2 regions of the Oceanobacillus sp. FSL W7-1293 genome follow, and region 1 is predicted to be linked to the other one. Evidence: predicted binding sites of a transcription regulator. Region 1 holds the regulator's gene; the other holds the start of a gene.
What was found. Region 1 encodes Rex, which represses fermentation and respiration genes when NADH is low (regulators of the CRP and FNR family bind a similar motif). Its sites were predicted from a motif close to TTGTGAAATATTTCACAA; they were not measured.
Positions count from the first base shown of each region.

Region 1 (7,615 bases):
TCTGGCCGTGTACAATGCACAGCAGCTGGAACAATATAGTACAAACTTTCTGATACGGCAAATGCTCTTTTACGCAATTGGAGTCGGTATGATTGCTGCTATTCAATTTTTAGACTTAGAGCAGTTGTATAAAACAAGTCTCTATATTTATATAGGTGGGATTGTCCTGCTGGCGCTTATCCCTATCAGTCCTGACTTTATTGCGAGAGAAATAAACGGTGCGAAAAGCTGGTATACCTTTATACCAGGATTGACGTTGCAGCCGGCAGAGTTTGTTAAAATATCAACTATACTATTTTTATCGGCAGTCGTCAGCAGGCATAAGGAAAAATTTGAAGTAAGTACGTTAAAGACAGATATACAGCTTCTTGGTAAATTATTGCTGTATATAGCCATCCCGGTGTTTTTAATTATGCTGCAGCCGGACTTTGGTACAGCCATGGTGTATTTATTTATTGCCGGCATGCTGATTATTTTATCCGGGATTAATTGGAGAATCATCTTTTCTCTAATTATTGTAGGAGTTGCTGTTATAGCCAGTGCTTTATTCGTTATCATTGAATTTCCGGAATTTGCGGAAGAGACAATTGGAGTAGCGCCCTATCAAATTGATCGTGTGATGACTTGGTTTGATCCCTCACAGCAGTCAGCAGATGCTAATTATCACTTTGAACGCTCACATATGGCGCTCGGGTCAGGGCAATTATTTGGTAAGGGAATAGGAAGCGTGGAAGTAAATTATCCGGAAGCCCAGACTGATTTTATCTTCTCTGTTATTGGAGAAAGTTTTGGTTTTGTCGGCAGCGCTTTTGTTGTTCTACTTTATTTTATGCTTTTATATAAACTGGTAACGCTCGGCTTAAATATTTATAAGCACTCGCCATTTGGCGCTTATTTCTGCTTTGGGTTTTTGAGCTTGATGCTTGTTCACGTCTTTCAAAACATTGGTATGACAGTAGGAATCATGCCAGTTACCGGGATTCCTTTGCTTCTGATAAGTTACGGAGGAAGCTCGGTGATGTCGACCATGCTGGGTATGGCGGTCGTTTATCGCGTTGCTGTGGAAGAAACGATACAGAACGACTATTTATTTAAATAAAAGGATGGCATCAGGAACAAAATTTGAACATGTAATTAAAATAGAAAGAAGTGCTTGGATATGGTATTCCAAGCACTTCTTTCTATTTTATATAAAATCAGCCGGTAAATTGCTGTCCCATCAAATCCTCTTCATATACTGTAACAACCACAGATTCAATAGGATTGTCCTTTGCAGAATGTACAGTAAATAATAGATGCTTATAGTGTATCGTGTTTGGATTGTCAGGCTGCTGTTTCATTAATTCCGATAAAAAGCTGTCCAACGTCTGATGCGGTGTATCGATTGGAAAAGTGATTCCAAGTGTTCCCTCTAATATAAACAGGCTGACCGCCCCGTTAATCAGATAACGATTACCGGAAAGCGGCAGGATGTCCTTTGACTCTGTTGCCATTGGCTTCTGTTCTCCTAATAAGTCTTTCGTTATGTCTCTGATAATATCTTCCAAAGTAATTAACCCAAATGTTCCTCCAAATTCATCGAGAACCATGGCGATGCTGTAATCTCTTTCCCTCATATCCTTAAAAACTTCATCCATTTCTTGATTTATTCTGACATATACAGCAGGGCGAATAATATGATGAAGAGAAAAGAAAGCAGGAGATCCACCTGATTTCAGACTTCGAAAGAAATCTTTTACATGTAATATCCCAGCGATTTGGTCAATATCTTCATCATAAACTGGAATTCTTGTAAATTCGGTTTCTTGCACAGCAGCAAATACTTCTTCCATGGTTGCATCTATTTGCAGAACGGTTAAATCCGTACGATGTGTTGCAATTTCTCCTACATCCCTGCCGCTGAATTCGATAATATTTTGAGCTACATGACGATTTTCCGATTGTATGGTTTTATCATTCATTTTTTTCTTGAAGGGATACGGCATCAGCCGGGATAATCCTTGTGCAATAAGCTGAGAATGATGATTTGCCAGCCATTTAGGCAAAAGATATCCTAAGCTGACCCACAAGCCAAATAAAAGCAGACTGGAGCCAAATAGAAACATAAACTCATTTAGATTTTGTGGAAAAGGTAAACCCGAATGAAAGAGAGCCTGACCAAGCGGAAGAGTGACAGCCGCAGTAAGCCATACACTGCTGAAAAGGCCGATAAATATCACGGCAAAGCGAAGGAAACGAAGAAAGGAATGGGAACGTACTTCTGCTGCGGTCGATTGAGACAGCATTGTTTCTTTGATAGCATAGTACATCAAACTGGCAAGAATGAAAACTAAAAAAGTAACGATGGGTATCGCCACGGGATAACAACCTCCGTTTATCAAATTGGATAGTTTACTGTTTAATTTTAAGTAAAAAACAGGCATTAACTCTGCCTGTTTTCAGTATACAACAATCTGAAAATTATATCAATTGCTTAATTCTCTTCTAATTCTGCCCATTCCTCCATGAAATGATCCAACTCTTCTTTTAAAGCCGATAATTTATCGGTCAGTTCCATTGTCTTTTTATGATCATCAAAGACGTCTGGCTTGGTCATCTCCAGTTCGATGGCAGCAATAGCTTCCTCCTGCTGTTCAATGCTTGTCTCCAGCTCTTCAATCCGCCGCTTGCGTTTGCGCTCCTCGCGCTGCCGCTGTTTTTCTTCCTGGAAGCTGCGTTTTTTTGCTGAAGCTGCCGGCTCTTCTATTTCCTTCTGCTGATTTTGCAGCTGCAACAGCCGCCGTTCCTCTTCCTCTGCTTTTTTCTCTAAATAATAATCATAGTCGCCCAGATATATTTTTACACTGCTTGCTTGCATTTCAGCAACTTGGTCCGCAATTCGATTAATAAAATAACGGTCATGGGAAACAAAAAGAATTGTTCCCGGAAAATCAATTAAAGCACTTTCTAATACTTCTTTGCTGTCGATGTCCAAATGGTTGGTCGGCTCATCAAGGATTAGTAAATTTGCTTTTTGCATTTTTAATTTTGCCAGAGCAAGCCTTGATTTTTCACCGCCGCTTAAGGCAGATACAGGTTTTAAGACATCCTCGCCAGAGAATAGAAAATTCCCGAGGATTGTACGAATATCTTTCTCATTGATTAATGGATAATCATCCCACAGCTCCTGCAGAACAGTTTTATTTGAGTGAAGGTTTGCCTGTTCCTGGTCGTAGTAGCCGATTTGAACATTTGTCCCGAGCTGGATTTCGCCTTGATTTGCCAGATACTTGCCGACAATATTTTTTAATAAGGTGGTTTTGCCGACACCGTTTGGGCCTACCAATGCGATACGGTCGCCCCGGTTAGCATGTAGCGTGATGTTTTTAAAAATCGGCTGATCCGTATCAGGATATTGAAACGTTAAATCTTTTATTTTTAATACATCATTTCCGCTCTGACGGTTCACCTGGAAAGAAATAGATGCGGAGGATTCATCCCCGGCAGGATGATCAAGACGTTCTATTTTTTCAAGTTTTTTACGTCTGCTCTGGGCACGTTTCGTCGTAGAAGCGCGTGCTAAATTACGCTGAATAAAATCTTCCATCCGTTTGATTTCTGTCTGCTGTTTTTCAAATTCTTTTTTCTCCTGCTCATAATCAAGCGCTTTTTGAGCTAAGTAGTTACTGTATGTTCCGTAGAACTTTTTAGAATGGTGTCTGGAAATTTCATAAACAATTGATACAGTTTTGTCTAAAAAGTAGCGGTCATGGGAAACAATAATGATAGCACCTGGATAGCTTACTAAATAGCCTTCGAGCCATGTAAGTGTGTCAATATCTAAGTGGTTCGTCGGTTCATCGAGAATAAGCAGCTGCGGTTTTTGCAGTAGAAGCTTCCCGAGAGCCAGTCTTGTTTTCTGTCCGCCGCTTAAATCGGTAATCAATGTATCGTAATCATAATCACCAAAGGACAACCCAGTGAGCACAGATTTTATTTCCGCTTGATACGTATATCCGCCATTCGATTGATATTCATTTTGAAGCGTATCATATCTCTCGAGCAGCTGTTGATAATCAGATGCTTCCATATTGGAGGCGTCTGCCATCTGTGCTTCCAGTTCACGTAATTTTTTCTCCATGGCAAGCAGAGGCGAAAATACATCCAGCATCTCTTGCCAGATGGTTTTTCCGGACTCTAACGTCATATGCTGTGAGAGGTAGCCGAATGTCAGGTCTTTCGGCTGGAATATCTCACCGCCGTCATAAGGCATTTCTCCTGCCATGATTTTGAGAAGTGTTGACTTTCCGGCTCCATTCCGGCCGACTATTGCAATCCGTTCATTATCTTTTATTTCCATTTTTATATTAGCGAGAATCTCTTCTGCTCCAAAGGATTTAGAGATTCCATTTAGTTGCATTAAAATCATCGTTGCCATCCTTTCTGACTCGTAAAAAAAGCTGTTCAAAAAGCACATGAAAATAAGGTGACGAGCATGTTATTGCTTATCCTGTCTTCTTGAACCATCCTGTAAAAGGAAAGTATACCTTCTATCAGTGTAACGTATCCAAATAGAAGCTACAATAAAATTATAATAAAGTTCGCTATGTTGGCTGTATTTCTGTTAAAATTATATAATAGAGTGTGTACTATTGAATAAATGCGTTATTTACAAAATAAAGAAGGCTTACAATTTAAAATATAGCAATATCCTTAGAGGGGATATGAAATAGGTTAACATGTAAGTTTTCCTATACTTAGTAACTGAAGAGAGGCCGTTTCAAATGGAACAAAATAAAATTCCGCAGGCAACAGCTAAGCGTTTGCCTTTATATTATCGATTTTTAAATAATTTATATCAGCAAGGGAAGATGCGCGTATCTTCCAAAGAGTTAAGTGAGGCAGTTAAAGTAGATTCTGCCACCATCCGCAGAGACTTTTCCTATTTTGGTGCGCTTGGGAAAAAAGGATACGGATATAATGTGGAGTATTTATTAGGGTTCTTTAAAAGTACACTGGACCAGCATGAGATAACGAATGTTGCTTTAATTGGTGTTGGAAACCTGGGAACTGCATTTTTGCATTATAACTTTTTAAAGAACAATAATATTCGTATCACGATGGCATTCGATACGGATGAATCCAAGGTAGGCACGGAAGTTGGCGGTGTTCCCGTTTATCATGTGAATGAATTAGAGGATAAAATAAGCGGAATTGAAGTTGCTATTTTAACAATACCTGCAGAAGAAGCAGATGCCGCTGCGAACCGCCTTGTGGAGCTCGGTATTAAAGGTATTCTTAATTTCACGCCGGCACGTATTACCGTTCCAAACTATATTCGCGTTCATCACATTGATTTAACAGTAGAATTGCAATCACTTGTATACTTTTTGAAGCATTATTCCTTAGAAGAGGAGTAGGGGATGCACAGAAGCTCCATAGTGTTTTCTTAACCAATCTTCTACTTTTCTAATTACAAAAAACTAGCTCTTTACAGAACTTCTAAATTTAAGAAGCTTCCTGCCTAAGAGCTAGTTTTTTATTTTTTATTCTTTACTTTAAAATAGAATCGCAGCATCCGGAAGCCGGCATAGAAGGTTAAAGCTGCAAATCCGGCGAATATAAGGGGGACTGTATCCCAGACGGATTCTCCCTTGCTGAGAACCCCGACATAAATAAATAAAACACCGAATAAAACATAAAGAATGGCTTTTACTAAATAAGGCTGATGCATGTTAACCTCCAAAGAATATGAGTTGTAATTGGTCAAGCTGTTTTTGAATTTCTTCTGGATCTAAGGAAAGTTGAGCCAGCACGACAAGGGTGTTCATCCCGGCATGTACAATGATAGGTACAAGAATTCGTTTTGTTTGTACATAAAGGAATGCAAAAACAAAGCCCATCGCAGCATATACTAGTATATGCAGAAAATCTGTATGAATCACGGCAAAAATAAGGGAAGAAATTAAAGCCGCAAAGAAAAAGTTCATTTTTTTATACAGCGAACCAAATATAATTTTCCGGAAAATGATTTCTTCTAATATAGGTGCCAAAATTGCCGGAAGAACAATAAAAATTGGCACAGCCCGTGCCATATTCATAATGCCTTGGGTATTCTCTGAACCGGGATCGATTCCAAATAGCTCCATCTCAATGGTGGCAGCCAGCCCCTGTGAAAGAAGCGCCATAATAATCCCTAGAACAGACCAGACAATAATACCGCCGACCCCGACAGCATCGGGATGAGTCCGGACCTGCATATCAGGCTTTAAGAGCCAGAGAACAATAACAAGGCCAATAGTGAAACTAAAGACAGACCAATAAATACTGGCAAGCGCAAGATTCAAACCAAATATGGATGTAATCAGCGGTGCCATAAGTAAAACAGAAAATTGCATAATGATATATGTGAGAATGACATATGTATATCTTCGAGTCATAAAAACGCTCCTTCAACTATTATCGCCATAGGATATATTCTAACACAACTGTTACTGAAAATTATAATCAAAAGTACATCAAATCATGCATGAAACATTGAAAAAGAAAATAAACAGGGGTTAAAATAGGAAAGCAGAAAGTGAAAAGTAGAAGTTATCTTCAAAAAGTAAACGAATACAAGTTTTTCTAAAAATTCCTCATCATCCTGCTTGCATTTTTTCTAAGAATTAATTATTATAATAATTGGAGTTAGCACTCAAGTGTATAGAGTGCTAATAAAAAATAAAATTATTTGGGATTAAGGAGGCAATTCTACATGATTAAACCATTAGGAGATCGTGTTGTTATCAAACTTGTTGAACAAGAAGAAACAACAGCAAGCGGAATCGTACTTCCAGACTCTGCAAAGGAAAAACCGCAAGAAGGTGAAGTAGTTGCAGTAGGATCTGGACGTGTGGAAGATGGGAAAAAAGTGGCACTGGAAGTTTCTGAAGGAGACCGCATTATTTTCTCTAAATTTGCTGGTACCGAAGTGAAATATGAAGGTACAGAATACTTAATTCTTCGTGAAAATGATGTTTTAGCGATTGTAGGCTAATCAAAAATATACGATGAATCTTTAATGAAACCGTGAATCAATTTGAAGGAGGAAGATTAACATGGCTAAAGACATTAAATTTAGTGAAGACGCACGACGCGCAATGCTGCGTGGTGTGGACACCTTAGCAGATGCAGTAAAAGTAACCTTAGGACCAAAAGGCCGCAACGTGGTTCTAGATAAAAAATTTGGTTCTCCATTAATTACAAATGATGGCGTAACCATTGCAAAAGAAATCGAATTAGAAGATGCATTTGAAAACATGGGTGCGCAGCTTGTATCCGAAGTAGCATCTAAAACAAATGACGTTGCAGGTGACGGTACAACTACAGCAACTGTACTTGCTCAAGCAATGATTCGTGAAGGACTTAAAAACGTAACTTCTGGTGCAAATCCAGTTGGCATCCGCCGCGGTATCGAAAAAGCAGTTGAGCTGGCAGTGCAAGAATTAAAAGGCATTTCTCAGCCAATCGAAAGCAAAGAAGCAATTTCTCAAATTGCAGCTGTATCTTCAGGTGACGGCGAAGTAGGCCAATTGATTGCAGAAGCAATGGAACGTGTAGGCAATGACGGTGTTATCACCATTGAAGAATCAAA
Region 1 covers NZ_CP150212.1:1,206,785-1,214,399, forward strand. The annotation lists gene MKY65_RS06040 (FtsW/RodA/SpoVE family cell cycle protein) at 1-1,099, shown strand, start outside; gene MKY65_RS06045 (CBS domain-containing protein) at 1,197-2,357, opposite strand; gene MKY65_RS06050 (ABC-F family ATP-binding cassette domain-containing protein) at 2,474-4,408, opposite strand; gene MKY65_RS06055 (redox-sensing transcriptional repressor Rex) at 4,764-5,399, shown strand; gene MKY65_RS06060 (DUF4305 domain-containing protein) at 5,519-5,713, opposite strand; gene MKY65_RS06065 (type II CAAX endopeptidase family protein) at 5,715-6,419, opposite strand; gene groES (co-chaperone GroES) at 6,737-7,018, shown strand; gene groL (chaperonin GroEL) at 7,080-7,615, shown strand, end outside.

Region 2 (7,615 bases), 2.2 Mb from region 1:
ATCCTGTGTGATTGGCGGGACAGCCATTTCGTCTTGCCCCAGACCAATTGTAAATTTTCCCGGGTCGATTCCCCGCGCTTCTGCTAAATCATTCATATCTACATACAGATGTGGTGCATAAAACCCCAGCTTATCAATTCCAATCTTCACGATGATTCCTACCTTTCTCCCTGCTGTTCATTCAGGCTCTTTAAAAAGCCCTTTACTAAAATATTTTTAGAGATTCTATAAAAATTATTGTCGAAAAATATAATAATTAAATGATAATACAGGGGTTGTTTAAATAGCAAATAATATAGTTATTTTTAGCTAATCCATTTTAGAAGTCACACAGCTGGATAACATGCCAGCTTCTTATTTCACAACGATTTCCGTTTTACTGCAGCCCTCTTTTGTTTTATGAACCTCAATTGCTGCCGGAAAGACATCCTTCAGCTCCTGAACATGCGAAATGATGCCAATCATTCTTCCAGATTGCTGCAGCTGAATCAGCGCGTCAATTGCTTTCCGCAGGGACTCTTCATCCAGCGACCCAAATCCTTCATCGATAAACATCGTTTGGATCACAATATTCCCCTGGAAGCTTTGGATAACATCGCTCATTCCCAGAGCAAGACATAAAGAGGCATGGAATTTTTCTCCCCCAGATAATGTTTTTACATCCCTGGTCTGCCCTGTGTACTGATCATAGACGTCTAATCCTAAGCCGCTCTGTTTCCCACGTGCTTCCTGGCGATCACTTCTTGTCAGATAAAATTGACCATTCGATAGGTCATTTAAGCGTAAATTAGCAGCTTCGATAATTTGATCTAAATATTCCATTTGCAGATATCGTTCAAAAGATACCTTTTTAGGGTTTTGTCCCCGCAGCGTATCATATAAATCTGTAACGAGCATTCTTTTCTGTTCTATATCCGCTGATTGATGATGGAACTCCTGCAGCTGATCCACGTAGAATGTCATATCCTTTTTCTCCTGCTGCAGCCACTGCAGTTTTTCAAGACTGGCTGTTGTTTTCTGCTTCCATTTTTCTAACACCGCTTCGATTTCGGACACATCCTGCTTCGACTGACCTTCCAGCTTCTGCTGAAGCCCGGAAATTTGCTTTTCTAATTGATAGCCCTGTTTTTCATATTCAGAGAGTCTCTGTTTAACGGATTGATACGTTGCTTCCTCCCATTTTGCTTCTTGATACCACTGTTCAGTAAAATCTGCCTGCTCTAATTTATCTTGAAAGGTCTTCTCCAGACTTTCTATTTTCTGCTTCATTTTTGCTTGATTTTCTCTAAGGTGGTGCACATCAGCTGTCCACTTTGTAAATGCTTCATGGACTTTCTGATAATTCTCCTGCACCTCTGCCCAGCGTTGTTCAAGCTGCTGTTTTTTTGTTTTTAAATGGGTTATTTCAGCTTCTAATTGGGAAAGAACGCGTAAGTTTTCCGGTATTTGCATCAATTGCTGCTGATAGACAGCCTCTTTACCGTGATAATCCGATTGAAGCCGGCTGACCTGATTGGTCTTTTCATTCCATTCCATTTCCCTTTGCTTTTGTTCCTGACGCTCTTTCGCTAATTCTTTTTTACATTCCGATAAACGGGTTTTAGACTGCTTGAGGCGATCCTCTTCCGCTTTTTTCCTTTTCCCTCTCTCAACGATGTCCAGATAGCTCTGTTCCGGATCAGAAAATGCTAATTCATGCTGCGTGAGCTCCTTTTCTAACCCTTTTCTTTCTGATTGATACGCCTTCAGGTTTGCTGTTTGTTCCCGCCAGTCTGCTTCTTTCTTTTCCATCAGCTTTTTCGCTTGTTCCAGCTCTTCTTTACTGACTTCCGTTTCCTTCGTTACTGCTGGTGACGGATGCTCTGAGCTGCCGCAAACTGGACAGGCTTCTCCAGCATGCAGGTGCACTGCCAATACATGCGCCTGGTTAGCAAACCAAGTCTGTTCGAGCCGGTTGTAAGCTTCTTTTTCCTGCAGATAGACAGCTTCTGTACGCTTGACCTCTGTCTCACTATTTTGCACCTGTGCCGTTTTTTCTTTATATTTTTTCATCAGCATTGCTTGTTCACGCAGTATTCTTAACTCTTCTTTTACAGTGTCCAGCTTCTCAGCCTCTTTATCTAGTGCCTGTTCTTCCTGCTCTAAACGATCTATTTGTTTACTTCGTATTTCACGTAGCGCTTTTAATTTTTCCAGCTGTTCATTCCCTTGCTTTAATTGTCCAGCCAGCTTTTGAATTTCCTGTTTTTTCATTTCTAATTCCTTGACAACAGGAAGAAATCCTTCCAAACGGTTTACTTCAATCGAAAGCTTCTCGCGCTCCCCTGCATTTTCCTGTTCTTTTTTAAAATCAGCTTCTGCCTGCTGCTTTTGCTTTTCCATTGTATTCTGCTGTGCTTCCAGCTGCTGCAGACGTTGATTTCCTTCCTGAAACTCTTTTCCTGCTTCATTCCGCTGCTGTTCATAAGGAATAATCAGCTTCGCCTGTTCGGCTGCAGACAAACCTTCTTTTAAAGCTTCCATTTCCTGCGCTTGTTCTTTCCATATGGCAAGATTCTTTTGATAGGTTTCTAATTCCAAAAAACGCTCATTGATCTGTTTGACTTGAAACAAATGGTTTTGCGTGAGCTCCTGCTGCTTAGTTGCTTCTTTATAACGAGCATCTTCTTCTGTATACGCTGCTTCATTTTTCTTTAACTCTGTTTCTAAAGCTTCTATAATTTGATTCGTATTGACATGCTCTCTATTTGCCAACTCACGGATTTCGGCGTCATCTGGAAGGTCTAAGGAGAATACTTGCGTCCGCAGCTGCTCCATACGGTTTAGAATACGCTGATTTTCTTTTTCTAATTTTGCTTTCTTCTCCCGGAGCAGTTCATTCATATATTTATAATGCGCGGTTCGGAACAAACGTCTCAGGATTTCTTCTTTATTTTCTGTATCAGAAGTTAACAGTTTTCGAAACTCCCCTTGTGGAAGCATTACAATCTGCTTAAATTGATCTGGAGTCAAACCAATAATATCTTCTATTTTTTGGTCAATTTCGCTTACCATCTGTCTGTCTACGCACGGCGATTCTCCATCTGGCCGCACTTCGTAAAATTCGCATTTATCTCCTGTTTTACTCTTATTTCCTTTTTTTACATGACCCAGCTGCCGGAAAATACGATACGTTTTATCTTGTATTTGAAAAATAAGCTCCGCAGAAGTATGTACGTTTTCATCTACAAAATCACTGCGAAGCATACGCTGGTCTTCCCGGTCAGATCCGCTTGCTTTCCCATATAATGCAAAGGCTATCCCATCAAATAACGTCGTCTTTCCTGCCCCGGTTTTTCCGGAAATGACAAATAATGTGTTTCCTTGCAGTTTAGAAAAATCGATTACTTCTTTTTCCTTATACGGTCCAAAAGCATGTAATGTTAATTGTAAAGGCTGCATTCTCTTTTCACCTGCTTCTTATTTAGATGCTTACCGTTCGTTATCTGCATCCTGAATTTCTTGAAATAACTCCTTCATTATCTCGTTCATTTCTTCGGTAGCTTCCTTATCCGTTACTTCCTGATAAAAGGCATCAAATAATTCCATTTCACTTAAGCTCGTCTTAGGGGCCTGATTTTCTTTTTGTTGCGTGACTCCTGACGTAGTTCTTACTCTCTCCACATGCATGGCATTCGGAAAAATAGAACGTACCTTTTCCATCGGCGATAAAACAGGAAGCTCGTCAAGCAACTGAACAAATACATAATCTTCGCTTCGAGGCTCCCTATAAATATCCTCCATTTTCATTTTGATAGAACGTATTTCACGTTTGGGGATAAGCTTTTTTTTCTCAACCTGGACGTTTCCTTCTTCACCCAGTTCAACTACTAAATACCCTTTTTGATGATGTTCTTCCGATAAGGAATACTTTAGGATGGATCCGGAGTAGCGAATTTTTTCATCCAGCACATGATGCGCCTGATGGAGGTGCCCTAACGCTGTGTAATGAAAATCTGTAAATAAATGTGCATCGACATGCTCTGCTCCGCCAATAGACAGCGGGCGTTCTGAATCACTCGTATTTTCTTCCGTCTCGCCAAAAGGAGTGACAAAAGCATGTCCAACATAAACATGGCGTGCTGCTTCGTCCATGTTTTCCTTTATCTGCTTAACAAGAAAAGCATTGGCATCCTGATGATTGCGAATATCTCCTTCTTGAAATAAGGCTTTGACCACACTTGGATCTGCATACGGAATAAGATGAAAATGCACTTCCCCAAATTCATCTGAAAGTACAACAGGCTGTATGCTTTCCGAAAGCTGGCCAATGATATGATAACCTTTTTCCTTCATTAAGAGGCTGCCAAAATGAAGTCTGCCCGGACTGTCATGGTTACCGGCAATCGCTAAGACGGGAATCCCTAATTGATTAACAATCCGGTCTAATGTTTTATCTAATAAATCAACTGCTTCTACAGGAGGTACCGCACGATCATATAAATCTCCTGCAATAATAACAGCGTCCGGGTTTTCTTTTTCCACCGCTTCAACAAACTGATCCAGGATGCAGGCCTGGTCTTCAGTCATATAAACGCCTTGAACCAGCTTGCCCAGATGCCAATCTGCTGTATGAATCAATTTCATTTAAAAAACCTCCTTCTATCCCGGAATCCATCGAAGACGAAAAACCGGACAAATCAAGCTTTGAAAGGTACTCCTTCCCCTTTCATTATTATTCTCTTATAGTAAGCCTTCTTTTTCTATCAAATAACTGTATGGAATATCAAAAAATATATATCGTTCCTGAGACAGCGGATAAGCGTACGTTCGTATCAACTCGGAACGCTCGATATCTGTGTATAGATCCGATAAAATTCCTTTTTTCTCAATATTCATCCGCATTATATTCTCGAAAAAATATGGACGCCAGCTCCAGTTCTTATGCATCCCTTCCTCAATCAAGGTCCAGCTCCCCTGCATATCTTTTTCCACGTTTGCCGAGATTTGCAGACCGACGCTGTTGCAAACATAGATACGAAATACAAAATCTTCACAGCCCTCAGCAAGCTTCAGCAGCCAGCTGTCGTCGTTTGTTTGTTTCGTCTGGGAAAGAAGACGGTCAATTATTGCATAAACGGAGTCTAATAATTCAAATTGTGCCTTCGCTTTCTTTTGTTCATAGGTTACAAATTCTCTAAAATACTCCGTTAATTTATTTTTACATGCATCTTCCTCAATAAAATCCTGCTGCGGATAAGTCAGATAGCTGCCCTGATAATATTCACCGCCGCTTTGCCATGCAAAATTCAATTGTTTATAAGAGCGGATGCCTTTAAATAACAAAGAAGCACCTATTTTTCTGGATAACATCGACACGCCAAAATAAACATCCTTATACAGATGCGGGAGCAGATCATCCTTTAAAAATGATGTATCTACTTTAATAAAGGAAGGATGCAGAACGGCTAATTGATTCAGACTGCCATTTGCGTCTGCTAATTCAATACTGATCTTTACTCCCAGTGTTTTTAAGTATTTAATGATATGGCCCAGTTGATCTGTATTATTTGGCAGACATGTATCCTTGATTTCGAGAATGATTTCATTCAGATGTAATCCTTTTTCCTGATGATCATGCAGTAAATCAATAAATACTTCTCCATTATCACGTACCAATAATTCTGCATCATAGTATAAAGTGAGGTGTCCTGTAAAATGTTCTTGTAATTTTTTCTCAATTGCTTTTTGATGGATATATTTGTTTACCTCCAGCCGGAATTCATCTGGAATGGAGGTATCATCGAAGAGCCAATCTAAACGCTGCTCTTTATTATTTTCATCTAAGTAGTAAGCAATTACTTCATAACCGCTTACCAGCTGCTTATCTGCCCGGACAATCGGTTTATAATAAGGAAGTAATTGTTCTAAATCTATCAATATATCTAATGGATCCATGCTGACTCCCCCTTCATTTCATTATAGCATATTCCACTTTACGCTTATTTGATTTACATTTTCCTATTATAATAACAAAATATAACTAATAACCTTATTCAGAAGCTCTTCTTAAATTTATTTTCAGATATATACCTGCATAAAGTTAGTTTATCGCAGTATAACTGACTGAAACTGGAGGTGCGATTACTCTCCACATCGAAGAACCATTCTGCGTCGAAAAGCCCTCACTAAAGGAAGTTTCACTTTATATTGTACAAAATTTTCAATTTAATGTTAAAAGCCCTATTACTACCATTTGTTAATATTGTCAAGTCTTTTTCGACATTTACCGACAAAATTCAAAAAGATGTAGAAGTTTTCATGAACATTTTGTGAAGTGTTTTTCAATCTCTTGTAATTTCCTTATATCAGTATTAATATTATCTCTGCTATAAACCAATACTAAGTTAATTGTGTGTTCATTTTGTGAACAACCTTTTAATCATAGTAATCCATCTTATTAAACATCAAAGGAAGGGGTATCAACATGAAGTTAAAGTGGACCTACTTAGCCTTATTAACAGGCATTGCTGCTTTTCTGGCAGGCTGTGAACCATTACTTGTACTTGATCCAAAAGGTCCTCAAGCAGATACAACTGCAACTGTGATTTGGATATCGATTTTTACAATGTCATTCATTGTAATTGTTGTCTTAGTAATGCTGGCAGTTATTTTATTTAAATATAGAGCGTCAAAACAAGATCCTGACTACGAGCCGCCTCATATTGAGGGTAATAAATATGTAGAAGGAATTATTGTCGCTGTTCCAATTTTAATTGTTGCCTTTTTATCCGTGGTTTCTACCATTTCGACACATCAAGTGGAGAGCCCTCCAGAAGGCTATGCTGAAGACGAGCCGCTCGTTATTTATGCATCCTCTTCTAACTGGAAATGGCATTTCAGTTATCCGGAACAGGACATTGAAACAGTGAATTATGTTTTCATTCCAACAAATCAAAACGTTGAATTCCGTTTATATTCTCATGGAACGATTTCAAGTTTCTGGATTCCTCAATTGGCAGGACAGAAATATGCGATGGCAGATATGACAAACTATCTGAACGTTGTTGCAGATGAGCCTGGAGAATATATGGGAAGAAACTCTAACTTTAATGGAGAAGGTTTTGCAGAAAATGAATTTGCTGTTACAGCAATGCCTCCAAGTGAATTCGATTCCTGGGTAGAAGATATTCATAATACTGCGGACCCGCTGACCGAGGAAGAATTTGAAGAATTATTAGAGCCTGGACATTTAGGACAAATGACTTTCACTGGTACACATCAGGAATTCAAACCTGCACCTGAGGGAGAGAACAGTCCGCATAATCATGGACCATCTGATTCAGATGAAGATGGCGGACATCATCATCATTAATCAGCTTTACAACAGCACTCATGTTTGAGGTGCTTGAAAATTTCTGAGCTCTAGAAAGGAGTTTCGACATAATGGATTTTTTAGATAGATTTTCTATTCCGCCCCATGATGATCCAATGCTTTATGCATCCATCGTTGCGATTGGACTTGTAAGTATTGCGATTGTTTTTGGTGTTACCTATTTCAAAAAATGGGGATATCTTTGGAATAATTGGTTAACAACGGTTGATCACAAACGAATTGGTATTATGTATATCATTT
Region 2 covers NZ_CP150212.1:3,407,116-3,414,730, forward strand. The annotation lists gene MKY65_RS16685 (hydroxymethylglutaryl-CoA synthase) at 1-150, opposite strand, end outside; gene MKY65_RS16690 (SMC family ATPase) at 355-3,441, opposite strand; gene MKY65_RS16695 (exonuclease SbcCD subunit D) at 3,472-4,626, opposite strand; gene MKY65_RS16700 (EAL-associated domain-containing protein) at 4,723-5,937, opposite strand; gene qoxA (cytochrome aa3 quinol oxidase subunit II) at 6,467-7,354, shown strand; gene qoxB (cytochrome aa3 quinol oxidase subunit I) at 7,426-7,615, shown strand, end outside.
Region 2: qoxA (cytochrome aa3 quinol oxidase subunit II) is a predicted target of Rex. The motif match lies at 6,310-6,327, and genes of this name have one in related genera.